3 regions of the Cupriavidus sp. NPDC089707 genome follow, and region 2 is predicted to be linked to each of the others. Evidence: predicted binding sites of a transcription regulator. Region 2 holds the regulator's gene; each other region holds the start of a gene.
What was found. Region 2 encodes sigma-54, which starts transcription at its own class of promoters, with help from an activator protein. Its sites were predicted from a motif close to TGGCANGNAANCTGCTTT; they were not measured.

Region 1 (10,250 bases), on a different contig from region 2:
GCCGCGTTGCGCAAAACGCAGCCGCAGGCTGGCCTGCCATGCGGCAGGCACGGCGAGTGACGATGGAAAATCTGGATGACGCATGGCGAGGAAATGCCGGAGGCGGGTGCGCGATGGCGGGGGTTGCAGGCAATCATAGCGCGCCGCCTGCCTGGGCGGAAAGCGGCGTGCGATGCGCATTCCCCGTTCTGCCCTTACACGGCAATCAGCTCCCGTACGCCGTCCTGCTCCATGCTCGTCCCGGCACCGCGCGCGACCACTTCGCCCCGGCTCATCACCACATAGTGATCGGCGATATGGCGCGCGAACTCGTAGTACTGCTCGACCAGCAGCACCGTCATGCCGAACTCATCCACCAGCAGCCGCAGCGCGCGGCCGATGTCCTGGATGATCGATGGCTGGATGCCCTCGGTCGGCTCGTCGAGAATCAGCAGCTGCGGTTCGCTCATCAGCGCCCGGCCGATCGCCAGTTGCTGCTGTTGGCCGCCGGACAGGTCGCCGCCGCGGCGCTGGCGCATGGTGCGCAGCACGGGGAACAGCTGGTAGATGCGATCCGGCACACCCGATGGCCGCGCGCGGCTGGCGGCACCGATCAGCAGGTTCTCTTCGACTGTCAGCCGCGGAAAGATCTCGCGCCCCTGGGGCACATAGGCCAGCCCGGCGGAGACCCGTTCATACGGCGCCTTCTTCTCCAGCGGCTTGCCGTCCCAGTGGATGCTGCCGCTGCGCGTCGGCACCACGCCCATCAGGCATTTCAGCAGTGTGCTTTTCCCTACGCCGTTGCGGCCGAGCAGCGTGGTCAGCTTGCCCGCCGGCACGTCAAAGGAGACGTTGCGCAGGATATGGCTGCCGCCGTAGTACTGGTTCAGTGCATTGACCTGCAGCATGCTTATCTTCCCAGGTAGGATTCGATCACGCGTTCGTCGCGCTTGACGCTGTCGAGCGTGCCTTCGGCCAGCACGCTGCCCTCGGCCAGCACCGTGACCTTGCCGGCCCCGCCGGCCAGCGCGGCAACGAACTCCATGTCATGCTCCACCACCATCATCGAGCAGCTGCCACGCAGGCCGTTGAGCAGGCTGGCGAGTTGCATGGTTTCTTCATCGGTCATGCCGGCCACGGGCTCGTCGAGCAGCAACAACTGTGGCTGCTGCATCAGCAGCATGCCGATCTCCAGCCGCTGCTTCTGCCCGTGCGACAGCAGCCCGGCGGGCCGGTATGCCTCAGCCTCCAGTCCGGTCAGCACCAGCGTCTCCTCGATGCGGCGATGCCCCTCGCCGGTCAGCCGCGCGCGCAGCGACGACCGCCAGCGCTTGTCGGCCTTCATCGCCAGCTCCAGGTTCTCCCACACCGCATGCTGCTCGAACACGGTCGGCTTCTGGAATTTCCGGCCGATGCCGGCCTGCGCGATGCGCGGCTCGGTCATCCGCATCAGGTCGATGGTCTGACCCAGGAACACGCGCCCGCTGACATTGGCATTGCGCGGCCCGGTCTTGCCGGTGATGACATCCATCATCGTGGTCTTGCCAGCGCCGTTGGGGCCGATCACGCAGCGCAGTTCGCCATGGTCGATCGACAGGTTCAGCTTGTTGAGCGCGCGGAAGCCGTCGAACTGCACGGTGACGTCTTCCAGGTACAAGATCGGGCCATGCGACACATCGATGGTGCCCGGCTCCAGCACCCGGCCCAGCCCGGTGGCATCGCCGCTTTCGGCCTGGCCGTGTTGGAATGTGGCGTTCATGCTTCACCTCCGGTGCGGCCCGCGACCGCCGGCGTGGAAACCGGCTCTGGCACGGATGGCGCCACGGCACAAGCGCGGCGCTCACGCAGGCGCCGCCACAGGCCGATCACGCCGTCGGGCAAGTAGAGCGTCACCAGCACGAACATCGCGCCCAGCAGGAACAGCCAATATTCGGCGAAGTGGGCGGTGAAGAGCGTCTTGGCACCGTTGACCAGGAACGCGCCAACGACAGGCCCGATCAGCGTGCCGCGCCCGCCCACGGCAACCCACACCGCCATTTCGATCGAGTTGCCGGGCGACATCTCGCCCGGGTTGATGATGCCGACCTGCGGCACGTACAGCGCGCCGGCGATGCCGCACAGCACAGCCGAGAAGGTCCACACGAACAGCTTGTAGCCGAGCGGGTTGTAGCCGGAGAACATGACGCGCATCTCGGCATCGCGCACCGCGGTCACCACGCGGCCCAGCTTGGACGTGACGATGTAGCGGCAGGCAACGAAGCCGGCCAGCAACGCCAGGAAGGTCAGCACGAACAGCGCCGTGCGGGTCTGCGGCGCGGCGATGGCAAAGCCGGCGATGCGCTTGAAATCGGTGAAGCCATTGTTGCCGCCGAAGCCGGTCTCGTTGCGGAAGAACAGCAACATGGCCGCATACGTCATCGCCTGTGTGATGATCGACAGGTACACGCCCTTGATGCGCGAACGGAAGGCAAAGAAGCCGAACAGCCACGCCAGCACGCCCGGCACCAGCACCACCAGCAGCAGCGCGTAGCCAAGGTGGTCGGTACCGTGCCAGAACCACGGCAGCTCCTTCCAGTCGAGGAACACCATGAAGTCCGGCAGGTCGCTCTTGTACACACCTTCGCGCCCGATCGAGCGCATCAGGTACATGCCCATGGCATAGCCGCCCAGCGCAAAGAACAGGCCATGGCCGAGGCTCAGGATGCCGCAGTAGCCCCACACCAGGTCGAGCGCGATCGCGGCCAGCGCAAAGCACATGATCTTGCCGACCAGCGTCAGCGCATACGCCGACAGGTGCAACGGATGACCCTCCGGCACCAGCAGCGCGCATACCGGCACGCCGATGCCGACGATCACCGTCAGCGCCACCAGCGCCATCCAGCCGCGCGGCGAGAACAACGACTGGCGCTCGGGTACGGCAAGCCGGAAGGGCAACACGGAAGAATTCGACTGGAATCGCTGCATCATGCCTCCGCGCTGCGCCCCTTGAGCGCGAAAAGTCCCTGCGGCCGCTTCTGGATGAAGAGCACGATCAGCACCAGGACAAAGATCTTGGCCAGCACCGCGCCATAGAACGGCTCGATGAACTTGTTGATGATGCCCAGCCCGAACGCACCTACGATGGTGCCAGCCAGTTGCCCTACCCCGCCCAGCACCACCACCATGAACGAATCGATGATGTAGGCCTGGCCCAGGTCGGGACCGACATTGCCGATCTGCGACAGCGCGCACCCGCCAAGCCCGGCGATGCCGGCGCCGAAGGCAAAGGCGTAGCTGTCGACCTGCCACGTGCGCACGCCGACGCACGCCGCCATGGTGCGGTTCTGCGTGGTGGCGCGCACGAACAGCCCCAGCCGCGTGCGATTGAGCACCGCCCACGCCACCGCCACGACGGCCAGCGCGAACAGGATGATGACCACGCGGTTGTACGGGATCACCAGTCCCGGCATCCATTCGAAGCCACCGCTCATCCATCCGGGATTGGCCACTTCCACGTTCTGCGCGCCGAACAGCGTGCGCACTGCCTGCATCAGCAACAGGCTGATACCGAAGGTGGCCAGCAGCGTTTCGAGCGGGCGGCCATACAGGTGGCGCAGCACCAGCCGCTCCAGCACGAAGCCCACCACCGCCGCTGCCAGGAACGACACCGGCAGCGCCGCAGGCAGGTACCACGCGAACGCATCCGGTGCATAGGCACGGAACAGCGACTGCACCACGTAGGTGGCATAGGCGCCGATCATCAGGAACTCGCCGTGCGCCATGTTGATGACGCCGATCAGGCCATAGGTGATGGCCAGGCCCAGTGCGGCCAGCAGCAGCACGCTGCCCAGGCTCAGGCCGGCGAACAGATTGCCGGTCAGTTCGGCGCGGCGCTGGTCGCTGCGCAGCTGGTCCAGCGCCTGCTGCGCGGCCAGGCGCACGTCGGCATCCGCTTCGCGGTAGTTGCCGGCGCTGTCGCGCTCGACCAGCGGCGCCAGCTTCTGGCGGCTCTGCGGGTTGCTGTCCCTGGCGAGGATGCGGATCGCTTCGAGCCGGGCATCGTGCGCCGCGGCATCTGCGGGCTCCGCCAGCACCAGGTTGGCCCAGATCACGTCCAGGCTGGCGCGCAGGCCAGCATCGGCCTCGGCCTTGCGCGCGGCTTCCACGGCGGCAAGCGAGGCGCTTTCCGGCTGGTCGCGCAAGGTGCCGATGGCCTGCGCGCGCACCGCGATGTCGGGCGATTGCAGCAGCAGGCTGCTGGCGGCGCTGTCGACCAGCGCGCGCAGGCTGTTGTTCAGGGTCAGGGATTCGAGTTCGTCCGGCTTGACGGTGACCGGCTTGCCGGTGATGGCATCGACCACCTTGTCGCCATCCTGGCGCACCATGCCGACCGAGGGCGCATATTGCAGGATGTCGTCCTGCAGGGCCTTCAAAACCGGGCCGGCTTCGGCAGGCGATGCCTTGGTCAACGCAGACAACGCGGCAGTCTTGGCGTCGAAGTCGTCTTCGGCCAGCGGCTTCAGGTCGGCCTGCGTCAGCGCTGCCGCCCAGGGCGCTGAGGCCAGCAGCAGCGCGGCGAGCAGGGCGCGCAGCCAGGGCACGACTCGAACGGATAAGGGATTGCGCATAGGAGCTTGCGATGGCAGGAATGATGCGAGCTGATTGTCTGCTCCCCTCTCCCGCACGCGGGAGAGGGGTCGGGGGAGAGGGCCGGAATCTATGAGGAAGTAACGCCATCACAATTGCCAGCGCCCGCCCTCTCCCCCAGCCCCTCTCCCGCAAGCGGGAGAGGGGAGCCGCGTGGTGGCAAGCAGAAGGGGCTTACATCACCTTGTCCGGCTTCCCTTCATTGCCCGAGATGAACGGGCTCCACGGCTGCGCGCGCACCGCCTTCGGCGTCTTCCACACCACCGAGAACTGGCCATCGCCCTTCACCTCGCCGATCATCACCGGCTTGTACAGGTGGTGGTTCTCGCCCATGGTCAGCGTGAAGCCGTCCGGCGCCTTGAAGGTCTGGCCATACATGGCCGCACGCACCTTGTCGGTATCGGTGGTGCCGGCCTTCTTCACAGCCTGCGCCCACATATGGATGCCGACATAGGTGGCCTCCATCGGGTCATTGGTCACGCGCTTGTCGCCGCCCGGCAGGTTGTTGGCCTTGACCCAGGCCGCCCACTGCTTCCTGAAGGCGTCGTTCTGCGCATTCTTGACCGACATGAAGTAGTTCCACGCCGCAAGGTGGCCGACCAGCGGCTTGGTATCGATGCCGCGCAGCTCTTCTTCGCCCACCGAGAACGCCACCACCGGCACGTCCTTGGCCTTCAGGCCGGCATTGCCCAGCTCCTTGTAGAACGGCACGTTGGAATCGCCGTTGATGGTCGAGATCACCGCAGTCTTGCCGCCCTGCGAGAACTTCTTGATATTGGCGACGATGGTCTGGTAGTCGCTGTGGCCGAACGGGGTGTAGACCTCTTCGATGTCCTTGTCGGCAACGCCCTTGCTCTTCAGGAAGGCACGCAGGATCTTGTTGGTGGTGCGCGGGTAGACGTAGTCGGTGCCCAGCAGGAAGAAGCGCTTGGCGCCGCCGCCTTCCTTGCTCATCAGGTATTCCACCGCCGGGATGGCCTGCTGGTTGGGCGCGGCGCCGGTGTAGAAGACGTTTTTGGACATCTCTTCGCCTTCATACTGCACCGGATAGAACAGCAGCGAGTTCAGCTCTTCATAGACCGGCAGCACCGACTTGCGCGACACCGAGGTCCAGCAGCCGAAGGTGACCGCGACCTTGTCCTTGCTGACCAGCTGGCGCGCCTTCTCCGCGAACAGCGGCCAGTTGGAGGCAGGGTCCACCACCACCGGCTCGAGCTTGCGTCCGAGCACCCCGCCGCTCTTGTTGATCTCGTCGATGGTCATCAGGGCCACGTCTTTCAGCGACGTTTCCGAGATGGCCATCGTGCCGGACAGCGAGTGCAGGATCCCGACCTTGATCGGTTCCTTGGACTGCGCCATGGCCAGCGGGCTGGTACCGATCATTGCCGCGGCGGCGATGGCCGACAACTTCAGCATGTCACGTCGTTGCATTTGCAGCTCCCGTTTGTGGTGTTAGTAGGGACTACGCTCCCCGGGGTGATGCATTTGCAACTAGCGTGCCACCGGTTTCGGGCGGCAACCCGCCCGCCAGGCGCGGCGCGCATGGCTTTACCGGGCCGCGAGGACCCTCGCGCACCATGAGCGTGCAGCGCAGGTCGGCACTGAGACAGTGCAACAGGAGAGATGGGAGCAGTGACGGTGCATGGTGCCCGCGAGCAGGTCGCGGCCATGCGCCAGAATCGGTCGTGTTGCCCGCACCGGTCTGACGGCGAGGACGGTGTGCGGCTTGCCAATGGCGACACCCGGCGCGGAAGTAAGCGAACTTTTAATCCGGAATTGGATGACTGTAAATCGGTACAACAGTCCATTAAGACAGGCTCGCGGCCAACCTACGTTTAGAGATAGCCTGGAAGGACCTGTTCACGCCGGCCATCAAGCTCGCCACCGATGGCTTCGCGGTCCCGCCCCGCATGGCGGCGGCTATCTCAGGCTCCGCCACGGTAACCAATATCCAGCGCGACCCGGAAATGGCCGCCTACTTCCTGAACCCTGACGGCACGCCGCGCGCGGTCAATACCACCCTCAGGAATCCGGCGCTTGCGGGCGTGTTCACTGCCGTGGCAGCCGGCGGCGCCGATGCTTTCTACAAGAATGGCCCGATCGCCCAGGCCATCGTCGACAAGATCCAGACCGCCTATGACGGCAACACCACGCCAGGCGTGACCACACTGGACGACCTGGCCAACTACCAGGCCAGGAAGCGCACGGCGGTCTGCACCACCTATCGCCAGTACGAGATATGCGGCATGCCGCCGCCCTCCTCCGGCGGCATTGCAGTCGCGCAGATCCTGGGTATCGTCGAGAATTTCGACATGGCCAGCCATGGCCCCACGCTGGTCGACCAGAATGGCGGCCGGCCCAGCGTGCTGGGCGCGCACTTGCTCGGCGAAGCGGGCCACCTGGCCTATGCCGACCGCAACAAGTACGTGGCCGACACCGATTTCATCGGCCTGCCGGGTGGCAGCTGGGACACCATGCTGAACAAGCCCTACCTGAGCCAGCGCGCCGCGCTGATCAGCACCACCGGCGTGCTGACCACGCCGGTGGCCGCAGGCAACCTCGGCGATGTGCCACTGTCGCCGTCGTTCGTGCAGGAGCGCGGCACCACCCACCTGTCGCTGCACGACAAGTACGGCAACGTGGTGGCGATGACCACCACCATCGAGTCGGGGCTGGGGTCTTACCACATGACCAACGGCTTCCTGCTGAACAACGAGCTGACCGACTTCAACGCCGCGCCTGCCGTGGGCGGCGTACTGGTCGCAAACCGCGTGCAGCCGGGCAAACGGCCGCGCAGCTCGATGTCGCCGACGCTGGTGTTCAAGCGCAATGCCGACGGGTCGCGCGGTGACTTCTACATGACCACCGGTTCGCCCGGCGGCGCCACCATCATCCAGTACGTGGCCAAGACGCTGGTGGCGGCGCTGGACTGGGGCATGGACGCGCAGCAGGCGGTGTCGATGATCGACTTCGGCGGCTCCAACGGCGCGGGCTCGGCCATGATCGTCGGCGGCGAGCACCCCAATGTCGACCTCAGCGTGCCGTCCGGCGGACTGGCGGGCGATAACGACCCGCTGGTCAAGGGCCTGCGCAACCTTGGCCACACGGTGAACACCGCCGCGCAGTCGAGCGGCCTGAGCGCGATCATCCGCATCACCATCGGCGGCTCGGCGGTGCTGGTGGGCGGCGCCGACCCGCGCCGCGAAGGCGTCGTGCTGGGCGATACGTTCAAGCCTTGATGGCAAGACCCTGAACCACGCGTGTTTCCTCCCCTCTCCCTCTGGGAGAGGGGCGGGGGAGAGGGCAGGCGTTGCCACGAAGTGAAGCGCCACCGTGCTTGCCAAGCGCCGACCCTCTCCCCCTGCCCCTCTCCCGCTTGCGGGAGAGGGGCGAAAGCCAGCGGCATGAATGCAATCTCGCAAAAAAAACGGGGCCCCTCGCGGGGCCCCGTTTTTCGATGCCAGGATGCCAGGACAGCGCAGTCCTTACATCGGCATCATGTTGGCGTTCAGGTTGTACATGATCCACAGCGAACCCGCCACCACGATCACCAGGATCAGCGCCGTGAACAGCAGCGCGATCACGTTGCTGCGCTGCTCGGACGACGTGTCCAGGTGCAGGAAGTACTTCAGGTGGACCAGGATCTGGACCGCGGCCATGCCGAGGATGATCCACAGGATCGTGCCCTTGTCCATGCTGCCGTCCATCACCAGCTTGAACGGGATCACGGTCAGGATCACCGCGAGGATGAAGCCGATCGCGTATCCCTTGAAGCTGGCGTGGGTGCTGCTGCCATGCGAATCGTGCGCGGCATGCGAGTCATGGGCGCCGTGCGCCGCCGGTGCGTTGTGTTGTGCCATCACAGATGTCCCATCAGGTAGACCACGGTAAACACGCCGATCCAGACCACGTCCAGGAAGTGCCAGAACAGCGACAGGCACATCAGGCGCTTGCTGAGCGTCGGGGTGATGCCCTTCTTGCCCAGCTGCCACATCAGCACGATCATCCACAGCATGCCGCTGGCGACGTGCAGGCCGTGGGTACCGACCAGCGTGAAGAACGACGACAGGAACGCGCTGCGGCCCGGGCCGGCGCCTTCGGCGATCAGGTGGTGGAACTCGTTGATTTCCATCGCCATGAACGCCGCGCCCAGCAGGAACGTCACGCCGAGCCAAGTCTGCACGTGCTTGAGGCTGCGGTTCTGCAGCGAGATCATCGCCATGCCGTACGTGATCGAGGAGAACAGCAGGATGAAGGTCTCCACCAGCACGTAGTTGAGCTCGAACAGCTCCTTCGCCGACGGCCCGCCCGCCAGCTCGCCGCGCAGCACGGCAAAGGTGGCGAACAGCCCGGCGAAGATGATGCAGTCGCTCATCAGGTAGATCCAGAAGCCATACACCGTATTGGCACTGGTATCGTGGTGCGCATGGTCATGGCCATGCGCGTCAGCGTGGGCCGAGGCGCCCTGCGCGGGGATGCGGTCTAGGACTTGAGTCGACATGGTTGTTAGGCCTGCGAAGCAATGCGCTGCAGATGGCGCGTTTCGATCAGCTCGACCTCGGTGGCCGGCACGTAGTAGTCGATATGGTCGTCGTTGCTGCGGTGGACAAACGCCCACACCATGCCCACCAGGCCAACGATGGCCATCCACCAGATATGCCAGGTCAGGGCAAAGCCGAACACCAGGCTGAAGGCGCCGATGATGAAGCCCGCGCCCGTGTTCTTGGGCATGTGGATCTTCTCGTAGCCTTCGGTCGGCAGGGTCTCGCCACGGGCCTTCATGTCGGAGAACGCGTCCAGGTCACGCACCACCGGGGTGTGCGCGAAGTTGTAGAACGGCGGCGGCGACGAGGTGGCCCACTCCAGGGTGCGGCCGCCCCACGGGTCGCCGGTCACGTCGGCCAGCTTCTTGCGGTCGCGGATCGACACCACGATCTGCAGCACCTGGAAGAAGATGCCCAGCGCCACGAACACCACGCCCACCACGGCCAGGTACAGCCACGGCGTCCAGGCCGGATTGTCGGTGTGGTTCAGGCGGCGGGTCATGCCCATCAGGCCGAGCACGTACAGCGGCATGAAGGCGAAGTAAAAGCCGACCAGCCAGCACCAGAAGGCGCACTTGCCCAGGCGCTCGTTCAGCGTGAAGCCGAACGCCTTCGGCCACCAGTAGGTAATGCCGGCCAGGTAGCCGAACAGCACGCCGCCGATGATCACGTTGTGGAAGTGGGCGATCAGGAACAGGCTGTTGTGCAGCACGAAGTCAGCAGCCGGCACGGCCATCAGCACGCCGGTCATGCCGCCGATCACGAAGGTGATCATGAAGCCCAGCGTCCACAGCACCGGCGTGGTCATCTGGACCCGGCCGCGGTACATGGTGAACAGCCAGTTGAAGATCTTCACCCCGGTCGGGATGGAGATGATCATGGTGGTGATGCCGAAGAACGCGTTGACGTTGGCGCCCGAACCCATCGTGAAGAAGTGGTGCAGCCACACGATGAACGACAGCACCATGATCGCGGCGGTCGCGTACACCATGCCCTTGTAGCCGAACAGCTTCTTGCCCGAGAACGTGGCGATCACTTCAGAGAAGATGCCGAACGCCGGCAGGATCAGGATGTAGACCTCGGGGTGGCCCCAGATCCAGA
Region 2 (10,250 bases):
GGCGGCTCCGCGCCGTTCAGACGATGTGGTTCTGTCGCATGTAGCGGTGCACGATCTCGATGCGCATGCCCGCATCGGGCAGCGCCATCAGCATCTGCTTGGCTTTCAGCGGCACCGGCAGCAGTTCGCACAGCCGGTTGGCGACCCAACTGGGGTCGTCCCACAGGTACGGCTCGTCGAACGGCATCCGGTCGGGCTGCTCCGCATGCAGCCGCGTCACGATCCGGCGCAGCGCGTCCAGGCATTCGCCCAGCAGTTCGAGCTTGCAGTCGATGATATCGGCGGGCAGTACTTCGGCACGCGCCACCAGCAGGCCGTCGTCGCGGGTCTCGTGGCTGATGATCTGGAAACGCTCGCGCCCGCGCGCGCGGATCAGCAGCACGCCGAGTTGCTCCATGTTGCAGTCTACGATTTCGGCCAGACAGCCGACTGTTTCCGGCACGGTAGCCTTGCCGGGCCGTGCCACTTCTTCGCCGCTCTCGATCAGGCAGGTGCCGAACGGCGTGCTGTCGCGCAGGCAGTTGCGCACCATGTCGACATAGCGCGCCTCGAACACGCGCAACGGCAGCCGGCCACCGGGAAAGAGCACGGTGTGCAGCGGGAACAGCGGGAGGTTGTCTAGCGTCTGCGGCTCGGGGTCGGACCCGGCGGACGTGGTGGGGCGGTAGAGGTCGGTGGAAGACATGCGGTGCCAGCGTGCATAAGGGGATGCAGGGGGGTGCCAGAATGCAGCAACGGCGCGCCGCCGGACCGTACACCGCGCTGCCGATGCCCGCAGGCACGCGCGCTTGGCGTCAGCCCGCCGGCGCGAGCTCTCGGTGTCTCACCAGCACATTACCATGCGCGCGGAAATAGTTGGCGAGCCTTTCCGCAATATAGACCGAGCGATGCTGGCCGCCGGTACAGCCGATGGCGACGGTCAGGTAGCTGCGGTTGTCGGCGATGAAACTCGGCAGCCACTTTTCCACATAGGCACGGATATCCTCGGCCATCGCCAGCACCATCGGCTGCGCCTGCAGGAAATCGATCACCGGCGTGTCGCGCCCGGTCAGCGGGCGCAGCGCCAGGTCGTAATAGGGATTGGGCAGCGAGCGCACGTCGAACACCATGTCGGCGTCGCTGGGCACGCCGTGCTTGAAGCCGAACGATTCGAACAGCAGTGTCAGGCGCTCGCTGTCGTTGCGGATCAGCTCCTTGATCCAGCTGCGCAGCGTATTGGTGCGCACATTGCTGGTATCGATGCGGTGCGCGGCCTCGGCCAGCGGGCTCAGCAGCTCGCGCTCCATTTCGATCGCTTCCATCAGCGCGGTGTCGTTGAAGGCCGGCTCGCCACCGGGGTTCACCACGCCACTATCGGTGCGGATCGACAGCGGATGGCGCCGGCGCGTCTCGGAGTAGCGCTGTACCAGCGCATCCGAGCTGGCCGTCAGGAACAGCACCTCGACCTGGTGCTCGCCGGCGAGCGTACGCACGGTATCGGGCAACTGGTCGAGCGACTCGCGGCTGCGGATGTCGGTGGCAACGCCCAGGTGCGTATAGCCCTGGCTGGAGAGGTAGCGGACCAGTTCTGGGATGAACTGCGCCGGCAGGTTGTCCACGCAGTAGTACCCCGCATCTTCGAGGACGTTCAGTGCGACGGACTTGCCGGAACCGGAAATGCCGGTGATGAGGATGATGCGCATAGCAACTGAAGCATAGCATCACGTGATGGCCGCGTCATGACAGCGGGACGACTGCTGACCCGGAAACAACGATGGCGAACCTCGCGGTCCGCCATCACTTGGCTTGCTCGGAAGAAGACCTGCCTCAGGCCGACTTCGACAGGCACTCCTTCATGTATGCCTTGTATTCGTCGCCCTTCTTGCCCTTGCCTTCCTTGCTGCAAGCGGCCATCTTTTCCTGCTGGGTCTTGGGCGCCGCGTCCGGCTTGGCCGACAGGCATTCCTTCATGAACGCCTTGCGCTCGTCCCCCTTCTTGTCGCCCGCCTGCGTATTGCAGGTCTTCATCCTTTCCTGCTGCGCGGTGGGCGCCTTGGCGGCGTCCTTCGCCGGGGCCGCCGGTGCCGACGCCGACTGGGCGAAGGCCACGGATGCCAGCAGCGGTGTGACCAGCGCGCACATCGTGATCAGTTTCTTCATGCTTGCTCTCCTTGGTGTGGAAAACATCACGGCCGCACGGTGCGAGTTACCTCGCGGCGGCCTTGGAATGGGCTCGATGCCCATTACAGCACAAAACGGCGCACTGGATGTCGGCGTTGACGGCGGGGGAGGCCGCTGTTGTAAGCAATTGAAAACGCGGGCGTGGGCAATCAGCCGCAATCAGCGCGATCAGCGCGATCAGCGCGATCAGAGCAGGCGGCCCTGGCCGCGCGAGACCGCATCGGCCTGCATCGCGGCGCGCTGGCGGTCCATGAAGTCACGCAGCGTGTCGATGCCGCGCAGGCGCAGGATGGTGTTGCGCACCGCGGCCTCGACCAGCACGGCGAGGTTGCGGCCGGCCGCCACCTGGATCTTGACCATATGGATCGGCAGGCCCAGCACGTCGAGGTATTGCGAATCGAGCGGCAGGCGCTCGAACTCGCCGTCGTTGCGGCGCACCAGCTGCACCACCAGCTTGATCTTCATTTTCCGGCGCACCGCGGTCTCGCCGAAGATGGTCTTGATGTCGAGCAGGCCCAGGCCGCGCACTTCGAGCAGATTCTGCAGCAACGGCGGGCAGCGGCCCTCGATGAAGTCCGGCCCCAGCCGTACGAAGTCAACCGCGTCGTCAGCCACCAGGCCGTGGCCGCGCGAGATCAGTTCCAGGCCCAGTTCGCTCTTGCCCAGGCCCGATTCGCCCATGATCAGCACACCCATGCCGAGGATGTCGAGGAACACCCCGTGCATGGTCACGCGCGGCGCGGAAATGCGCGACAGGTACAGGCGCAGGTGGTCGATCACCGCGGCGGACGACACCGGCGTGGTGAACAGCGGCGTGGAAGAGCGCGTGCAGCGCAGCTCCAGGTCCGGCGGCGGCTCCATGCCGTCGGCCACCACCAGGAAAGGCGGCTCCAGCAGGATTAGCTCGCCCATCTGGCGCTTGCGGATATCGTCGTCCAGCCGCTGGTAGTAGGTAATCTCGGGCTTGCCGAGCACCTGGATGCGGTTGGGGTGGATCAGGTTCAAGTGGCCCACCAGGTCCGCGGCGGAGGTGGCCTCGCGGGCGAATTCCACGTCGAAGGCGCGGTCCGCACCTTCCAGGCCGGCCACCCATGAGAGTTTGAGGTCGGCTGCGTTGTCGTCGAAGATGGACTGGGAGGTGACGCCGGTGAGTTCCATTCGGGTATGACGTGTGGGGCGGTGTGCCAGGCGCTGTGCCTGTCCGGTCTGTGCCGGCCCGTTCAGGACGATCGGTGAATCAGGGATGCCATTCGGTCAGCAGCTGGTGCACGGCTTCGGAAGTGGGCAAGGTGGCCAGCCCTTCGCGCATGTCGCGGTCCGATAGCAGCTGCGCGATCTCGGACAGGATTTCCAGGTGCTGCTGCGTGGCCTGTTCCGGCACCAGCAGGAAAATCAACAGCGATACCGGCTTGCCGTCGGGCGACTCGAACGGGATCGGCTCGGCCAGGCGCATGAAGGCGGCGAGCGGTTGCTTCAGGCCCTTGATGCGGCCGTGCGGGATTGCCACGCCGGCGCCAAGTCCGGTGGAGCCCAACGACTCGCGCGCGAACAGGTTATCCGTCACGGTGGCGCGCGCCACGCCATGGTTGTTCTCGAAAAGGAGCCCGGCCTGCTCGAACACACGCTTCTTGCTGGTGACGCTGACGTCGAGGGTGATATTGCCGGGTGGCAGCAATTTGGCCAAACGATTCATGGGCGATGCGCAGGATTTCAGTTAGCGGGCGGATCCGCCGTTCCGCAGGGCAGTGCGTGGCTCAGAGGCTGCCGGTCGCCGGCAACGCCGAGGCGTCCGGCCATTATAGAGCAGCGGCCTCCCTGTGATTGTGCAGCGCAGCGCCGCGCCTGTGGGCGTCCGCACCTCAACCGGGCGGGGCAGGATGCGGTTCTGCATGTATGGCGCAGCATACACCCTGCCGCGGCCATTGCGAACATTCCGTCTCAAACGGGTGACAGGCCTTTGCGCAGGCGCCACAGCGCCGCGGGCGCAAAAAAGCCGCGCAATGCGCGGCTTGCCTGTTCAGTTTTGATTCAGCAGCCCTCTGCGGAGCCACCGGGCATTCTCATTGCTGCATCTGCGCTGCGGCCATCTGGTACTTGACCGCTTCGCGGTCGTGGCCTTGCACGCGGTCCTTGTAGCGCAGTACCTGACGGTCCAGCTTGTCGACGAGTGCGTCGATCGCTGCATACAGGTCTTCATGATGCGCTTCAACGAAGATGTCCTTGCCCCTGAGATGTAGATTGATTTCCGCGTATTGCCGACGGTCCTTTTCCTTGTGGTTGTCGACAGAGAGCAGCACGCTAACGCCAATGACCTGATCGAAATGCCTGACGATTCGCTCCAGCTTCGTTTCCACGTACTCACGCAACGGCGGCGTGATGTCAAGGTGGTGTCCACTGATCTTGAAGTTCATAGCGCTTCTCCTTCTGAAAGAGCCTCACCAGGCAGGCGGTGGGCTCGGCTACAAAGACTTGCGGAGATTCACTGCGGGGATCTTCAGGGCTTCGCGATATTTGGCAACGGTGCGACGTGCGACAACGAAGCCTTGCTCACCCAGCAGTTCGGCGATGCGACTGTCGGAAAGGGGATTCCTCGGGTCTTCGGCTCCTATCAGTTGCTTGATCAAGGCGCGGATGGCCGTTGATGAAGCCGCGCCACCGGTTTCGGTGGACACGTGGCTGCCAAAGAAGTACTTCAGTTCGAAAGTACCCATCGGCGTTGCCATGTATTTATTGGTCGTCACCCGGGAGATGGTTGACTCGTGTAATCCCAGTGTATCGGCAATCTCCCGCAAAACCAAGGGGCGCATGGCGATTTCGCCGTGCGTGAAAAAGTTCTTTTGACGCTCGACAATGGCCTGTGAGACACGCAGGATCGTGTCGAACCTTTGCTGGATATTCTTGATCAGCCAGCGTGCTTCCTGCAGCTTCTGCTGCAGGCCCGCGGTACCCGACTCGCCCTTGGCGCCGCGCAGGATCTGCGCGTACATGTCGTTGATGCGCAGCCTCGGCATCACATCCGGATTGAGTTGCGCGATCCAGCCGCCGCCGCTCTTGCGCACGAACACATCGGGCACCACGAAGTCGGCCTCGGGGCGGCTGTATGCATGGCCGGGGTAGGGGGCCAGCGAGCGGATCAGTTCGTGGGCGGCCTTGAGTGCAGGCTCGTCTACCTGCAGGGCTTTTTTCAGGCGCGTGTAGTCGCGCACCGCCAGCAGTTCGAGGTGGTTGTGCACGATGTTCAGCGCCAGCTCGCGCTGCGGGTGCTGCAGCCGGCGCAATTGCAGGCCCAGGCACTCGGCCGCGTTGCGCGCGCCCACGCCTGGCGGGTCGAAGCTTTGCAGCAGCGTCAGCATCGCCTGCACTTCCTCGATCTCGAATTCGAGTTCTTCCGGCAGTTCGGCGCAGATCTCTTCGAGCGTCGCGGCGAGGTAGCCGTCGTCGTCGAGCGATTCGATCAGGAAGATGGCCAGGCCCTTGTCGCGCACCGAGATCTTCAGCGGCGTGAGCTGTTCCATCAGGTATTCGCGCAACGTGGGCTCGGCCTCGCGCAGCTGCATCGGCGTCTTCTCATCTTCGTCGCCTTGCGGGCGGCGGGCGAAGTCGTCCAGGCTCCAGTCGCCGCCGTAGTCTTCGCCGCTGTTGCTGTCGCCGTAGCTGTCGTCGTCGCCTGCGCTATCGGTGCGCGCCTCGCCGTTGCCTTGCGGTTCGGCTGGTGCCGGCGCCGGCGCGCTCTGCACGTTGACCGAGCCATCGGCGGCCACGCGCAGCGGGCTGTCGATCCAGTCGTTCTCGCGTTCGAGCAGCGGGTTTTCCGTGAGCGCCTGTTCGACTTCCTGCTGCAGTTCCAGCGTCGAAAGCTGCAACAGCCTGATCGACTGCTGCAGTTGCGGCGTCAGTGCCAGGTGCTGGGAGAGGCGGAGCTGTAGCGACGGTTTCATGCGACCTATTCTATGCGCATCTTTCCGTTGTTGGAACGGAAATTGCTATCGATGTCGCGGCTTGATCGACGCCGGCAGTGGGCGGCCCACATCCAGATCATGGGGCCGGTAGCAGGCAGAATCAATGGCCTGCCGCTGCGGGCAGGCGGGTACATCACATGCGGAAGTTTTCGCCGAGGTAGACGCGCCGCACCGATTCGTTGGCGATGATCTCTTCGGGCCGCCCGGCGGCCAGCACGGTGCCTTCACTGATGATGTACGCGTGGTCGCAGATACCAAGCGTTTCGCGCACGTTGTGGTCGGTGATCAGCACGCCGATGTTGCGCGCTTTCAAGAAGCTGACGATGCGCTGGATTTCGCCCACTGCGATCGGGTCCACGCCGGCGAACGGTTCATCCAGCAGGATGAAGCGTGGCGACGATGCCAGCGCGCGCGCGATTTCCACGCGGCGGCGTTCGCCGCCCGACAGCGACAGCGCCGGGTTGTTGCGCAGGTGCGCAATCTGCAGGTCGTCGAGCAGCGCGTCGAGCCTGCGGTCGATCTCGGCCTTGGCCAGCGGCTTGCCGTTCTCCACCTGCAGCTCCAGCACGGCGCGGATGTTTTCCTCGACGTTGAGCTTGCGGAAGACCGAGGCTTCCTGCGGCAGGTAGGACAGCCCCATGCGCGCACGCTCGTGGATCGGCAGGCCACTGATGTGGTCGCCGTCGAGCACGATATCGCCCTCATCCAGGTTCACCAGCCCCACGATCATGTAGAACGAGGTGGTCTTGCCCGCGCCGTTGGGGCCGAGCAGGCCGACCACTTCGCCGCTCTTCACGTCCAGCGAGACATCCTTGACCACTGTGCGCGAGCCATAGCGCTTCTTCAGGTGGCGCACGACCAGCGTGCTGCCGCCTTCGAGGACGGCTGTGGCTTGGACGGAAGGCTTTTCGGCGATGGTGGCGGTATCGGTCATTGGCACAGTCTGGCGTTCAGCGTTTCAGGCGGGGACGCGGTCCCCGCGAGGCGTCAGGGTTTGTTGGCGGGCGCGGGCGCCGGCTTCAGGTCCAGCGGCGAACCACTGCCCGAACCCTGCGCATTCGGGTCCTGCCGCGGCGACAGCACCGCGCGCACGCGGCCCGACGGATTGGCGGCCGAGGTGTTGTCGCCGCCGCCGGCAGCCGTGTAGAACTCCTTGCGGCTGTCGTAGGTCAGCACCGCGCCGCGGATCTCGTCGAGCATCTTGGCACCCTGCAGGCGCGCCATGCGCGCTTGGCCGATCAGCTTGGACAGCTCCTGCTTGCCGTCGTATTCGATGCGGTCGCCCCAGCCGTCGATGTACTCGTCGACGCCTTCGCGCTTCTGCCGGATATAGGCCTGCTTGCCCGGCTTGGAAGTGGCCACCGCGAACTGGTAGCCCTCGGGGTCGGTGCGCAGCTCGGCCGCATCCGACTTCAGGATCATCGTGCCCTTGGTCAGCACCACGTTGCCGGTCAGCGTATAGATCTGCTTGACGTCGTCGTAGCTGGCGTTGTCGGCCTCCAGCACCATCGGCTTGTCGCGGTCCGCGCGCTCGGCCAGCGCGGGCTGGGCCAGCAGCAGGCCGAAGGCCATGGCCGTGGCGAGCAGGGCCGGGGCGGCGTGTCGACGGGACGAAGTCGTCAGGGATGCAGTCATGTTGGCAGCTGTGGCTAGAGGGCGTGGTGGTGCGGGTTAGGCGGGTATTGCGTGCTTGCGGGTCTTGTGGGGCAGGCAGGGTGCGCAGCGGCATTGCCGTTGCCGGCGGCCGCCCGCGCGGGCCGGGTCAGGGCCCCGGCGTACGGCCAGGGGACGGCCCGGTGACGATGGTGCCGCGTACATTGCCGAGCAATTGTACTTCGCGGGTGACGTTGTTGAAGATCAGCCCGTTCGCGGTCATCACCGAGGGGCCGCGCGTCAGCTTCACCGGCTTGTCGGTCTTGACAATGTCGTCATTGACCAGCAACTGGAAATAGCTTGACGCGGCGGTCAGCTGCGGATCCTTGGACGGGTCGGCGCCCTGCTGGCGCAGCACATGGCCGTTGCCGTACAGGTCGATCACCGAGCCTTCCGCATTCATGCGGCCAAGGTCGGCCCGCGCCGTCACCGGCGGGCGATCCGGCTCATAGGCACGCAACGCGGGGCGAGTGACCTCGTAGGTCTGGTCGTCCTCGAAGTGAACCATGCGCTCGCCGGTAAAGCGGATCTTGGTGCTGCCGTCCTGCGCCAGTTCCGTGGCCGAGAAGCGGTCCATGAAATAGTCCGGCTCGTGCTTCTTGGTCGCCTGCGTGTCCTGGCTTTCCTTGGGCGAGTTGATCTGCACCAGCCAGAAGGTGCTGCCGGCGACGATGGCCATCAGCAGCAGCGGCAGCAGCCGCATGACGATACCGCTGAGGGAGGCGATGAGTGCCTGCATTATGTGCTTGCCCGTGACCCGTTCAGATGACCTTGGCGCGGGTCAGGTCGTGGATATGCAGCGCGCCGACCAGGCGGCCGTCGTCATCGACCACCAGCAACTGGTTGATGCGGTTGGCTTCCATGATCTGCACCGCCTCGACTGCGAGCTGGTTCTGGTTGACCACATGCGGGTTGCGGTGCATGACGTCGCCAATGGGAACGGTCTTCCAGTCGCGCGGGGTTTCCAGCAGGCGGCGCAGGTCGCCGTCGGTGAAGACGCCAATGGCATGGCCGTCGGGATTGACCACCGCGGTCATGGCCATGCCCTTGCGTGTGATTTCCATCAGCGCCTGGGCGAGCGGGGTGTTTTCGCGGACTTCCGGCACCGAATTGCCGGTGCGCATCACGTCGCGCACATGGGTCAGCAGCTTGCGGCCGAGCGCGCCGCCGGGATGCGAACGGGCGAAGTCTTCCTCGCCGAAGCCGCGCGCGTCCAGCACCGCCACTGCCAGCGCATCGCCCAGCGCCAGCGCGGCGGTGGTGCTTGCCGTCGGCGCCAGGTTCAGCGGGCAGGCTTCCTTTTCCACGCCCGCGTCAAGGTGCGCGTCGGCCAGCTTGGCGAGGTTCGATTCAGGATTGCCGGTGACCGAGATCAGCCGCGCGCCGATGCGCTTGACGATCGGGATGATCGACAGCAGTTCGCCGGTCTCGCCGGAATTGGAGAAGGCGATCAGCACGTCGTCGCGCGTGACCATGCCCAGGTCGCCGTGGCTGGCTTCGGCCGGATGCACGAAGAACGCCGGGGTGCCGGTGGAGGCCAGCGTGGCCGCCACCTTGCGCCCGATATGGCCGGACTTGCCGATGCCGGAGACCACCACGCGCCCGCTGCATTGCAGGATCATCTGCACGGCATGGGCAAAGTCGTCGGTCAGGCGGCCGGAAAGTGCGGAAACCGCATCGGCTTCAGTCTGGAGGGTATCGCGGGCGAGCCTGAGTGCTCGATTCGCATCGAAATTGGCTATCATGGCGTCGAAGTATACCAACGAATGCGCTGGCGTCCGGGGCTGCCTCCAAGTGCCCATGCGCCTGCCGTACTCACCGCGCTTGCCACGTTTTCCCGGCAGGGTGCCCGTGCCGGGTCGGACGCGCACCTGGCCGGTCACCCAACCATCTTGATGCATTCACCGCTGGAACTGACCCTGGTGCTGCTGGCCGCTGCCGTCTTCGGCGTGGTCGCTTTCCGCATGCTGCAGCTGCCGCCGATGCTTGGCTACCTGGCCGTTGGCATCCTGATCGGCCCGCATGCGCTGGGACTGGCCAGCGACACCGCGCAGACCAAGTACCTGGCCGAGTTCGGCGTGGTGTTCCTGATGTTCTCGATCGGGCTGGAGTTCAGCCTGAGCAAGCTGCGGTCAATGAAGCGCCTGGTGTTCGGGCTGGGCGGCTCGCAGGTGGTGCTGTCGATGCTGGCGGTGGTGCCCGCCAGCTGGGCCTTCAACTGGCTGTTCCCGCTGTCGTGGCAGGCCTCGGTGGCCCTGGGCGGGGCGCTGGCGATGTCGTCCACGGCGATCGTCTCCAAGATGCTGTCCGAGCGCATGGAGCTGGAGAGCGAGCACGGCCGCAACATCATCAGTATCCTGCTGTTCCAGGACCTGGCGGTGGTGCCGCTGCTGATCGTGATCCCGGCGCTGTCGCGCGATCCCGGCGACCTGGCGATGGCGCTGGGGCTGGCCACGGTCAAGATCGTGGTGGCGCTGG
Region 3 (10,250 bases), on a different contig from region 2:
GCGCGTCTTCGATGCGCAGGAAGCGCTGCAAGCGGCGTTCGAGGCCGGCGAACTGAACGGCGACCTGGTCGCCGTGGTCCGCTTCCAGGGTCCGAACGCCAACGGCATGCCCGAACTGCACCGTCTGACGCCGGTACTGGGCGCGCTGCAGGACGCCGGCCACAAGGTGGCGCTGGTGACCGACGGCCGCATGTCGGGCGCATCGGGCAAGGTGCCTGCGGTGATCCACGTCGGCCCTGAGGCACTGGCTGGCGGCGCGCTCGCCCGCGTGCGCGACGGCGACCGCATCCGCGTCGACGCGGTGGCCGGCGTGCTGCAATGGCTGGGCGACGAGGGCGAGTTCGCGGCGCGCGAGCTGGCGCCGGCCCCGGCCGACGATTTTGCCCGGTTCAGCCTCGGGCGCGGGCTGTTCGGCTCGTTCCGGCGTCACGCGCGCATCGCGGAAGAGGGGGGCAGCGCACTCGATCTGTCCGAAGCGGATGCCGACGCCGCGCCAGGCGCATCCGCGGCTGCCGTGGCGGCGCAAACCGTCGCACAATAGCCTCACTTACTAGCCTCACTCAGCCCGCCGTTGGCGCCGGCGCGGCAACGACGGGAGCGGGCCGCAGGCAGCGACTCCAACCCGAAAGCAAGACAGCAACACAGCAACACAGCAACACAGCAACACGATACCAAGACCGACGGAGCAGACATGATCTATATCCTGATGGGCGTTTCCGGCAGCGGCAAGACCACGGTCGGCCAGCTGCTGGCGCAGCGCCTGGGCTGCGGCTTCCATGACGCGGACGAATTCCACAGCGAGGCCAACAAGGCCAAGATGCACGCGGGCATCCCGCTGACCGACGAAGACCGCTGGCCCTGGCTGGCGGCGATGCGCGCCGCCATCGACACGGCGCGCGCCGAAGGCCGGACCCACGTGTTCACCTGCTCGGCCCTGCGCCAGGCGTACCGCGACCGTCTGACGCCTCCCGACGGCGGCGTGACCTTCGTCCACATGAAGGGCGATGCCGCACTGATCGCCGGGCGCCTGTCCGCCCGCACCGACCACTTCTTCAACCCCGAACTGCTGCAGAGCCAGTTCGATACGCTGGAAGCGCCGCGCGACGCGCTGGAACTCGATATCCGCCAGCCGCCCGAAGTCCTGGTGGACAGCATCCTGCAGGCTCCCGCGCGCTGAGTTTTTCGTCCGCGCTCGTCCGCTCCATTCCATGACGGCCGTCAGCCCCGCTGGCGGCCGTTTTTGCGTGCGCTGGCAGACATCTTGCTAGTTCACTTTCCGTGCCGGCCACGAATCGCCCGCTTGCGGCTTTCTCCGGTACAGGTATGCTGAAAGGGCCAGTGACTCGACAGCATCGCCGCGCCAAAGCCATCGGAGACCATCCCGAACAACGCGCGGTGGGCTTGTGGCAGGACAGCCAGGTCAAACCAGGGCGGCCGGATGCGGGCAAGTGGCAGCACCCGACGCCCACTATATGGAGGAACGGCCATCATGGCGGGGCGGTTTTTCGACGAGATGCTGGACTGGCGCGCCGACGGGGCGCCCACGGTCATCCAGGCAGGGCAGGCATTGCCCGACGGGGCGGTACGCCCGCATTACCGGCATTTCGCAGATTGGCTGGCGCGGCAGTCCGGCAGCACCATGGACAACAAGCGGGCCGAGGCGGACCTGATCTTCCGGCGCGTGGGCATTACCTTTGCCGTCTATGGCGACAAGGATGAAGCCAACAGCGGCACCGAGCGCACCATCCCGTTCGACGTGATCCCGCGCATCTTCCCGGCCAGCGAGTGGGCGCTGCTGGAAAAAGGCCTGCGCCAGCGCGTGGCCGCGTTGAACCGGTTCATCCACGACATCTACCACGGCCAGGACATCATCCGCGCCGGCGTGATCCCGCCCGACCAGATCTACAACAACGCCCAGTACCGGCCCGAGATGCTCGGCGTCAGCGTGCCGCACGACATCTATGCGCATGTCGCCGGTATCGACGTGGTGCGTGCCGGCGAGGGCGAGTTCTACGTGCTGGAGGACAACCTGCGCGTGCCCTCGGGCGTGTCGTACATGCTGGAAAACCGCAAGATGATGATGCGGCTGTTCCCGGACCTGTTCGCGCGCAACCGCGTCGCGCCGGTGGCCCACTATCCGGACCTGCTGCTCGACATGCTGCGCGGTGTATCGCCGCAGGCGATCGCCGATCCCACGGTGGTGGTGCTGACCCCGGGCATGTACAACTCGGCGTACTTCGAGCACGCCTTCCTGGCGCAGCAGATGGGCGTGGAACTGGTCGAAGGCAGCGACCTGTTCGTCGAGGACGACCACCTGTTCATGCGCACCACGCAGGGGCCGCAGCGCATCGACGTGATCTACCGGCGCGTCGACGATGACTTCCTCGACCCGCTGGTGTTCCGGCACGATTCCGCGCTTGGCGCGGCCGGGCTGCTGTCGGTCTACCGTGCCGGCAACGTGACCATTTGCAATGCGATCGGCACCGGCGTGGCGGACGACAAGTCGATCTATCCGTACGTGCCCGACATGATCCGCTTCTACCTCGGCGAGGAGGTCATCCTCAGCAACGTGCCCACGTATATGTGCCGGCGCCCCGACGACCTGCAATACGTGCTCGAGCATATGCACGAGCTGGTGGTCAAGGAAACCCACGGCGCCGGCGGCTACGGCATGCTGGTGGGACCGGCCGCGACGCGCGCCGAGATCGATGCCTTCCGCGAGGTGGTCAAGGCCAGGCCCGAGCAGTACATCGCACAGCCGACTCTGGCGCTGTCGACCTGCCCGACTTATGTGGAATCGGGCATCGCGCCGCGCCATATCGATTTGCGCCCGTTCGTGCTGTCGGGCAAGGAGGTGCGCATGGTGCCCGGCGGGCTGACGCGCGTGGCGCTGCGCGAAGGTTCGCTGGTGGTCAATTCCTCGCAGGGGGGCGGCACCAAGGACACCTGGGTGCTCGAACGATGACGACGACAGCCCATCACGCGACCGAGACCGGCAACAACCCCGCTGCCTTGCGAGGAGAGCCCACATGCTGAGCCGTACCGCCGACCACCTGTTCTGGATGGCCCGCTACACCGAGCGCGCGGAAAACACCGCGCGCATGCTCGACGTCAACTACCAGACCTCGCTGCTGCCGCAATCGGCCGAGGTGGCCGAGCAGGGCTGGTGGGCCATGCTGGATATCTCGGAGCTGACGCACGCCTTCGACCACAAGTACGGCTTGCTGTCGCGCGACGACGTGATCGATTTCATGGTCCGCGACATGACCAATGTGTCGTCGATCATGAGCTGCCTGCGCGCGGCCCGCGAGAACGCGCGCGCGGTGCGCGGCTCACTGACCACCGAAGTCTGGGAAACCGTCAACACCACCTGGCTCGACGTGCAGCGCATGATCGCCGACGGGATGCTCAGGGAAGACCCGTCGCGCTTCTTTGAATGGGTCAAGTTCCGCTCGCATTTGGCTCGTGGCGTGCAGTTCGGCACCATGCTCAAGGATGATGCCTTCCACTTCATGCGGCTGGGCACCTTCCTGGAGCGCGCCGACAATACCGCGCGGATCCTCGACGTCAAGTTCCAGGCCTCGGGCAGCGACAACGGCGATGCCAACCGCGAGCAGAACGACTTCTACCACTGGGCAGCGGTGCTGCGCTCGGTGTCCGGCTTCGAGGTCTACCGCAAGGTCTACCGCGCGGTGGTCACGCCGCAGCGCGTGGCCGAACTGCTGGTGCTGCGCCCCGACATGCCGCGCTCGCTGGTGTCGAGCATGGACGAGGTAGTGACGATCCTGGCCATGGTGCGCAACCAGCAGTCGGCGGAGACCGAGCGGCAGGCTGGTAAACTCCACGCCGACCTGAAGTACGCGCGCATCGACGATATCTTTGCCGTCGGCTTGCACGCGTACCTGACCAGCTTCCTGGAGCGCATCGGCGATCTCGGCAATGGCATCAGCCGGGATTTCCTGGTGCCGCTGCAGGCGGCCTGACATGGGCACGCCGGTGGCGACCATGTGCTGCCGCCGCCGCGCCGCGCCCTGATACCGTGAAATACAAGATCCATCACCACACTGTCTACCGCTATGCCGAGCCCGTGCGCCGCAGCGTGCACGAACTGCGGCTTGAGCCGCGCTCGGGCCCGCTGCAGACCGTGCACAGCTGGCAACTGAGCACGCCGGGCAACCCGTCGGCGGCGCGCGACGGCTTCGGCAACATCGTGCACAACTTCACCGTGGCGGGCCCGGCGGAAACCATCGCTATTGAAGCCAGCGGCGAAGTGGAAGTGCTGCCGCCGCATGGCGACCTTGACCGCGACGGCCACCATGCCTTCTGCGATGCGCCGCCGGCCGGCGAATCGCGCGTGTCGCCGCTGTACTTCCTCGGCAGCACGCCGCTGACCACGGCGCCGCGCGAGATGCAGGCCTTCGCCGCGCCGTTCCTGGCCTCGGGCCACGAGATTCCCGCGCTGCTGGCACTGGCCCAGGCCATCGGCGAACGCGTGCGCTACAAGCCCAACACCACCGATGTCGGAACTTCGGCCGCCGAGGCGTTCGGCCTGGGCAGCGGCGTGTGCCAGGACCAGGCGCAGGTGATGGTGGCGGCGTGCCGCGCGCTCGGCATCCCGGCGCGCTATGTGAGCGGCTACTTCTACGATCCCGCCGCCACCGAACTGGCCAGCCATGCGTGGGCCGACGTTTGCCTGGACCCGCAACGCGAGATCTGGTGCAGCGTCGACATCACCCACGGCTGCCTCACTGACGAGCGCCATGTCCGCCTTGCCGTGGGGCGCGACTATCAGTCCGCTGCACCGGTCCGGGGCATCCTGGAGGGCGGTGCCGGGGAGACGCTCGAAGTCAATGTTTTGATCACGCCGCTTGCCGACCCGGCCTAATTCCCGGTCGCGCCAATTAGGTGCCACATTCCAGAACCGGCACCGACATGCGGCAGCGGCGCTAGAATCCGTTAATGCAGGCCTCCGGCCGGCCACTCCCGGCCGTCCCACAAGAACACCAGAACAAGACCATGACGTATTGTGTAGCCATGCGGCTCGACGCCGGCCTGGTATTCCTGTCCGACTCCCGCACCAACGCCGGAGTAGACGCCATCTCGACGGCACGCAAAATGACGGTGTTCGAAGAGCCCGGCGACCGCGTGATGGTACTGATGACGGCTGGCAACCTAGCCATCAGCCAGTCAGTGCGCCAGATTCTGGCGGAGAACCACGACGACAAGCGCTCGTTGTGGAATGCGCGCGACATGTTTGAAGCCGCGTCCATCGTCGGCGACGCTGTGCGCCAGGTGCACAAGCGCGACGCGCACGCCCTGCGCGATGCCGGCATCGAATTCAATGTCAGCCTGATCTTCGGCGGCCAGGTCCGCGGCGAGCGGGTGCGGCTGTTCAACATCTATGCCGCCGGCAACTTCGTCGAAGCCACACCGGAAAACTGTTACTTCCAGATCGGCGAGGCCAAGTACGGCAAGCCCATCATCGACCGCGTCGTGCATCCTTCGTTGCCGCTGGCAGAAGGCGCGAAATGCGCGCTGATCTCGATGGATTCGACGCTGAAGTCGAATATTTCGGTGGGTTTGCCGCTGGATCTGCTGGTCTACGAGGCGGATTCGCTGCGCGTGACCCGGTTCGTCAATATCGATGAACGCAACGCCTATTTCCGCATGATCCGCGATACCTGGGGCCACCGGCTGCGGCAGGTGTTTGGCGAAATCCATAATCCAGAATGGGATCCGGCCCAGCAGGCCGATTTCCCGCTCGCGCGCAGCGGCGAGGGCGACTGCTGGGGGCAGCCCGTGCGGGCCAGGCGCAATCCCTCGCGCACCCAGGAATGAGGGGCGGGGCGTCGATGCGCGAGATCATCCATTTTTCGCATGCCAATGGCTTTCCGGTCACGACGTACCGCAAGCTGTTTGGCGAACTGGACGGCGAATTCGAGTTCCGCGCCGTGGACCGTTATGGCCACCGGCCACAGTTTCCGGTCACGCGCGGCTGGCCGCACCTGGTGGAAGAACTGCTCGAGGAAGTGGGGCGCCAGTACCGGGAACCGGTCTGGCTGGTGGGCCATTCGCTGGGCGGTTTCCTGTCGATGATGGCGGCGCTGCGCCGGCCCGAATGGGTGCGAGGCGTGGTGATGCTGGATTCCCCGATCATTGCCGGCTGGCGCGCTTCGCTGCTGAAGACGGCGCAGGCGCTTGGCATGGATGAAAAGCCCGGTCCGGCGGCTGTGACCAAGAACCGGCGTACGCACTGGCCCGACGCGGAGGCTGTGTGGCAGCACTTCCGCAGCAAGCCGAACTTCGCCGTGTGGGATCAGGAGGTGCTGCGCGACTATGCGTTCCACGGCACCGAGCCGACCGGCAAGGACAGCGAGCGCCGGCTGCGCTTCGACCGCGAGGTCGAGTACTGGATCTACCGCACGCTGCCGACCAGCCTGGGACGCAAGCTCAGGCGGGGCGCGCCAGTGCCGGTTGGCTTTGTCGCCGGTACGCGCTCGCGCGAGGTACGCCAGTGCGGCCTCGCGGCGACCCGCAGGCTGGTGGGCGAAAACCTGCGCTTTATCGAGGGCGGCCATTTGTACCCCATGGAGCGGCCGCAGGAAACGGCGCAACTGGTGCGCGACCTGATCGCAGCGATGCGCCGCGACGAACGCTGAACGGGCATGCGGCGCATGCGCCGCAGCCCTTGTTGCCGGGGGCTGGAAGGCCCCGGCAAGCCACGCGCGCACCGGCGCTGGCGCTCGGGGTTGTCACAATTTCCGGGTCGGCGCGGATCGGGCTCTCATGTATAATCCCGATTTCCCCGGCAAGCTCGGTTTATGACTAAATTCGTCTTCGTCACCGGTGGCGTCGTCTCTTCTCTCGGCAAGGGCATCGCTGCTGCCTCGCTCGCGGCCATTCTTGAGTCGCGCGGCCTCAAAGTCACCCTCCTCAAGCTCGATCCCTTCATCAACGTCGATCCCGGCACGATGAGCCCCTTCCAGCATGGCGAGGTGTTTGTTACGGAAGACGGTGCGGAAACCTACCTCGATCTCGGCCACTACGAGCGTTTCGTCTCGGCCAAGATGCGCAAGTCGAACAACTTCACCACCGGCCAGATCTACGAATCGGTGATCCGCAAGGAGCGCCGCGGCGAGTACCTCGGCAAGACCGTGCAGGTGATTCCGCATATCACCAACGAGATCCAGGCCTTCATCGAGCGCGGCGCCGCTGCCTCGCACGACGGCAAGGCCGACGTGGCGCTGGTGGAAATCGGCGGTACCGTGGGTGACATCGAATCGCTGCCGTTCCTGGAAGCCGCGCGCCAGATGAGCCTGCGCATGGGACGCAACCACGCTGCCTTCGTGCACCTGACGCTGGTGCCGTTCATTGCCAGCGCCGGCGAGCTGAAGACCAAGCCGACCCAGCACTCGGTGCAGAAGCTGCGTGAAATCGGCATCTCGCCGACCGCGCTGCTGTGCCGCGCCGACCGCCCGATCCCGGACGACGAGCGCGCCAAGATTTCGCTGTTCGCCAATATCCCGCAAGACGCCGTGATCTCGGTGTGGGATGCGGACAGTATCTACAAGATCCCGCAGATGCTCAACGAGCAGGGCCTCGACCGCCTGATCTGCGAGGAACTGCGCCTGGACCCGAAGCCGGCCGACCTGGCGATGTGGCAGAAGCTGGTCAACGCCCAGGAAAATCCCGAGCACGATATCACCATCGGCATGGTCGGCAAGTACGTCGACCTGACCGAGTCGTACAAGTCGCTGATCGAGGCGCTGCGCCACGCCGGCATGCACACCGCCACGCGCGTCAACATCGAGTACATCGATTCCGAGGAACTGGAATCGGGCCACCTCGAAGTGCTGGCGCCGCTCGACGCCATCCTGGTGCCGGGCGGCTTCGGCAAGCGCGGCACGGAAGGCAAGATTCGCGCGATCCAGTACGCCCGCGAAAACAAGGTGCCGTACCTGGGCATCTGCCTGGGCATGCAGCTGGCCGTGATCGAGTTTGCCCGCCACGTGGCCAATATGGCTGACGCCAACTCGACCGAATTCAACCTCGAAACCGAACACCCGGTGGTCGCGCTGATCACCGAGTGGGTCGACCGCGAAGGCAAGGTCGAGCAGCGCTCGGCCGATTCCGACCTGGGCGGCACCATGCGCCTGGGCGCGCAGCGCGTGCCGGTCAAGGACGGCACCAAGGCCAACGCCATCTACGGCGCCGAGGTCAACGAGCGCCACCGCCACCGCTACGAGGTCAACAACCACTACGTGCCGACGCTGGAAAACGCCGGCATGGTGATCTCGGCCCGAACCCCGACCGAGAACCTGCCGGAAATGATGGAACTGCCGGAGCCGATGCACCCGTGGTTCGTCGGCGTGCAGTTCCACCCGGAATTCACCTCGACGCCGCGTGACGGCCATCCGCTGTTCAAGGCCTACGTCGAAGCCGCGCTGGCCAGCCAGCAGCGCAAGGGTGCCTGAGGCCAGGCGGCAAGAGAGGAGTCTGTCATGAAACTCTGTGGATTCGAGGTCGGCCTCGACAAGCCGTTCTTCCTGATCGCCGGTCCGTGCGTGATCGAGTCCGAGCAAATGGCGCTGGATACTGCCGGCGAGCTCAAGGCCATCACTGCCGAACTGGGTATCCCGTTCATCTACAAGTCGTCGTTCGACAAGGCCAACCGTTCTTCCGGCAAGTCATTCCGCGGCCTGGGGATGGAGAAGGGGCTGGAGATCCTGGCGACCGTCAAGCGCGAGGTCGGCGTGCCGGTGCTGACCGACATCCACGAGATCGACGAGATCAAGCCCGTCGCCGCCGTGGTGGACGTGCTGCAGACACCGGCCTTCCTGTGTCGCCAGACCGATTTCATCCGCGCCTGCGCCCAGAGCGGCAAGCCGGTGAACATCAAGAAGGGCCAGTTCCTGGCGCCGGGCGACATGAAGAACGTGATCGACAAGGCCCGCGACGCTGCGCGCGACGCCGGCCTGCCGGATGACGTCTTCATGGCCTGCGAACGCGGCGTCTCGTTCGGCTACAACAACCTCGTGTCCGACATGCGTTCGCTGGCGATCATGCGCGAGACGGGTGCCCCGGTGGTGTTCGATGCCACCCATTCGGTGCAACTGCCGGGCGGCCAGGGCACCAGCTCCGGCGGCCAGCGCGAGTTCGTGCCGGTGCTGTCGCGTGCGGCCGTCGCCACCGGCGTGGCGGGTCTGTTCATGGAAACGCATCCGGACCCGAACAAGGCGATGTCCGACGGCCCCAATGCGGTGCCGCTGTCGCGCATGAAGGAACTGCTGGCCGTGCTCAAGGAACTCGACACGCTGGTCAAGCGCGCCGGCTTCCTGGAAGACAACTTCGGCTGGCCGGCCTGCGCCTGAGCAGGCCAGGGCTTGTCACCACCGCGCCTATCCCGGGCGCCGGTGGTGACAAACCATATCGAAAGACAATACAAAAAATCGGGAGATTCTCCATGGCCGCGGGCTATATCATCGCCTACGTCGACGTGACCGACCCCCAGCAGTATGAAGAATACAAAGTGCTCTCGAGCCAGGCCATGCAGATCCATGGTGCCGAGGTGCTGGTGCGCGGCGGCAAGACCGAGCCGCTGGAGGGCGAGTGGGCGCCGACCCGCGTCGTGGTGCTGAAATTCCCCAGCTATGAAGCCGCCAAGTCGTTCCACGACGGCGAAGCCTATCGCGCCGCCCGCAAGGCGCGCGAGCATGCGGCAAAGATGAACATGATCGTGGTGGAAGGCGCTGCCTGAGGGTTGTCGGGCAGTTTGACATGCGCCTGACACGGGCACAGGTTGAAGTAATCAGCAGCAGCAAGAATCAACAGTCAGAGAGGAATTCATGAGTGCAATCGTAGATATCATCGGTCGCGAGGTTCTCGACTCGCGCGGCAACCCCACCGTCGAATGCGACGTGCTGCTGGAATCCGGCGTAATGGGCCGTGCGGCGGTGCCGTCGGGCGCGTCGACCGGTTCGCGCGAAGCCATTGAACTGCGTGACGGCGACAAGTCGCGTTACCTGGGCAAGGGCGTGCTGAAGGCCGTCGAGCACATCAATACCGAAATCTCCGAAGCCATCATGGGCCTGGACGCCTCCGAGCAGGCCTTCCTGGACCGCACCCTGATCGACCTCGACGGCACCGAGAACAAGGGCCGCCTGGGCGCCAACGCGATGCTGGCCGTGTCGATGGCCGTGGCCAAGGCCGCCGCCGAGGAAGCCGGCCTGCCGCTGTACCGCTACTTCGGC

Region 1: urtA (urea ABC transporter substrate-binding protein) is a predicted target of sigma-54. The motif match lies at 6,090-6,107, and genes of this name have one in related genera.
Region 3: ACIP1U_RS09290 (circularly permuted type 2 ATP-grasp protein) is a predicted target of sigma-54. The motif match lies at 1,251-1,268, and genes of this name have one in related genera.

Annotation. Positions count from the first base shown of each region.
Region 1 is NZ_JBIVHB010000004.1:270,553-280,802, forward strand. Features, by position in the region: gene ACIP1U_RS09800 (urease accessory protein UreD) at 1-84, opposite strand, end outside; gene urtE (urea ABC transporter ATP-binding subunit UrtE) at 195-887, opposite strand; gene urtD (urea ABC transporter ATP-binding protein UrtD) at 890-1,738, opposite strand; gene urtC (urea ABC transporter permease subunit UrtC) at 1,735-2,943, opposite strand; gene urtB (urea ABC transporter permease subunit UrtB) at 2,943-4,586, opposite strand; gene urtA (urea ABC transporter substrate-binding protein) at 4,780-6,036, opposite strand; partial or broken gene ACIP1U_RS09830 (gamma-glutamyltransferase family protein) at 6,447-7,844, shown strand; gene cyoD (cytochrome o ubiquinol oxidase subunit IV) at 8,091-8,465, opposite strand; gene cyoC (cytochrome o ubiquinol oxidase subunit III) at 8,465-9,106, opposite strand; gene cyoB (cytochrome o ubiquinol oxidase subunit I) at 9,112-10,250, opposite strand, start outside.
Region 2 is NZ_JBIVHB010000001.1:71,585-81,834, forward strand. Features, by position in the region: gene ACIP1U_RS00370 (LON peptidase substrate-binding domain-containing protein) at 17-685, opposite strand; gene rapZ (RNase adapter RapZ) at 795-1,682, opposite strand; gene ACIP1U_RS00380 (PsiF family protein) at 1,807-2,139, opposite strand; gene hprK (HPr(Ser) kinase/phosphatase) at 2,347-3,318, opposite strand; gene ptsN (PTS IIA-like nitrogen regulatory protein PtsN) at 3,398-3,853, opposite strand; gene hpf (ribosome hibernation-promoting factor, HPF/YfiA family) at 4,221-4,571, opposite strand; gene ACIP1U_RS00400 (RNA polymerase factor sigma-54) at 4,620-6,098, opposite strand; gene lptB (LPS export ABC transporter ATP-binding protein) at 6,253-7,053, opposite strand; gene lptA (lipopolysaccharide transport periplasmic protein LptA) at 7,107-7,754, opposite strand; gene lptC (LPS export ABC transporter periplasmic protein LptC) at 7,882-8,511, opposite strand; gene ACIP1U_RS00420 (SIS domain-containing protein) at 8,534-9,517, opposite strand; gene ACIP1U_RS00425 (monovalent cation:proton antiporter-2 (CPA2) family protein) at 9,668-10,250, shown strand, end outside.
Region 3 is NZ_JBIVHB010000004.1:149,013-159,262, reverse strand. Features, by position in the region: gene edd (phosphogluconate dehydratase) at 1-541, shown strand, start outside; gene ACIP1U_RS09295 (gluconokinase) at 692-1,177, shown strand; gene ACIP1U_RS09290 (circularly permuted type 2 ATP-grasp protein) at 1,490-2,965, shown strand; gene ACIP1U_RS09285 (alpha-E domain-containing protein) at 3,030-3,983, shown strand; gene ACIP1U_RS09280 (transglutaminase N-terminal domain-containing protein) at 4,040-4,885, shown strand; gene ACIP1U_RS09275 (peptidase) at 5,017-5,838, shown strand; gene ACIP1U_RS09270 (alpha/beta fold hydrolase) at 5,853-6,659, shown strand; gene ACIP1U_RS09265 (CTP synthase) at 6,822-8,474, shown strand; gene kdsA (3-deoxy-8-phosphooctulonate synthase) at 8,502-9,371, shown strand; gene ACIP1U_RS09255 (DUF1330 domain-containing protein) at 9,464-9,757, shown strand; gene eno (phosphopyruvate hydratase) at 9,846-10,250, shown strand, end outside.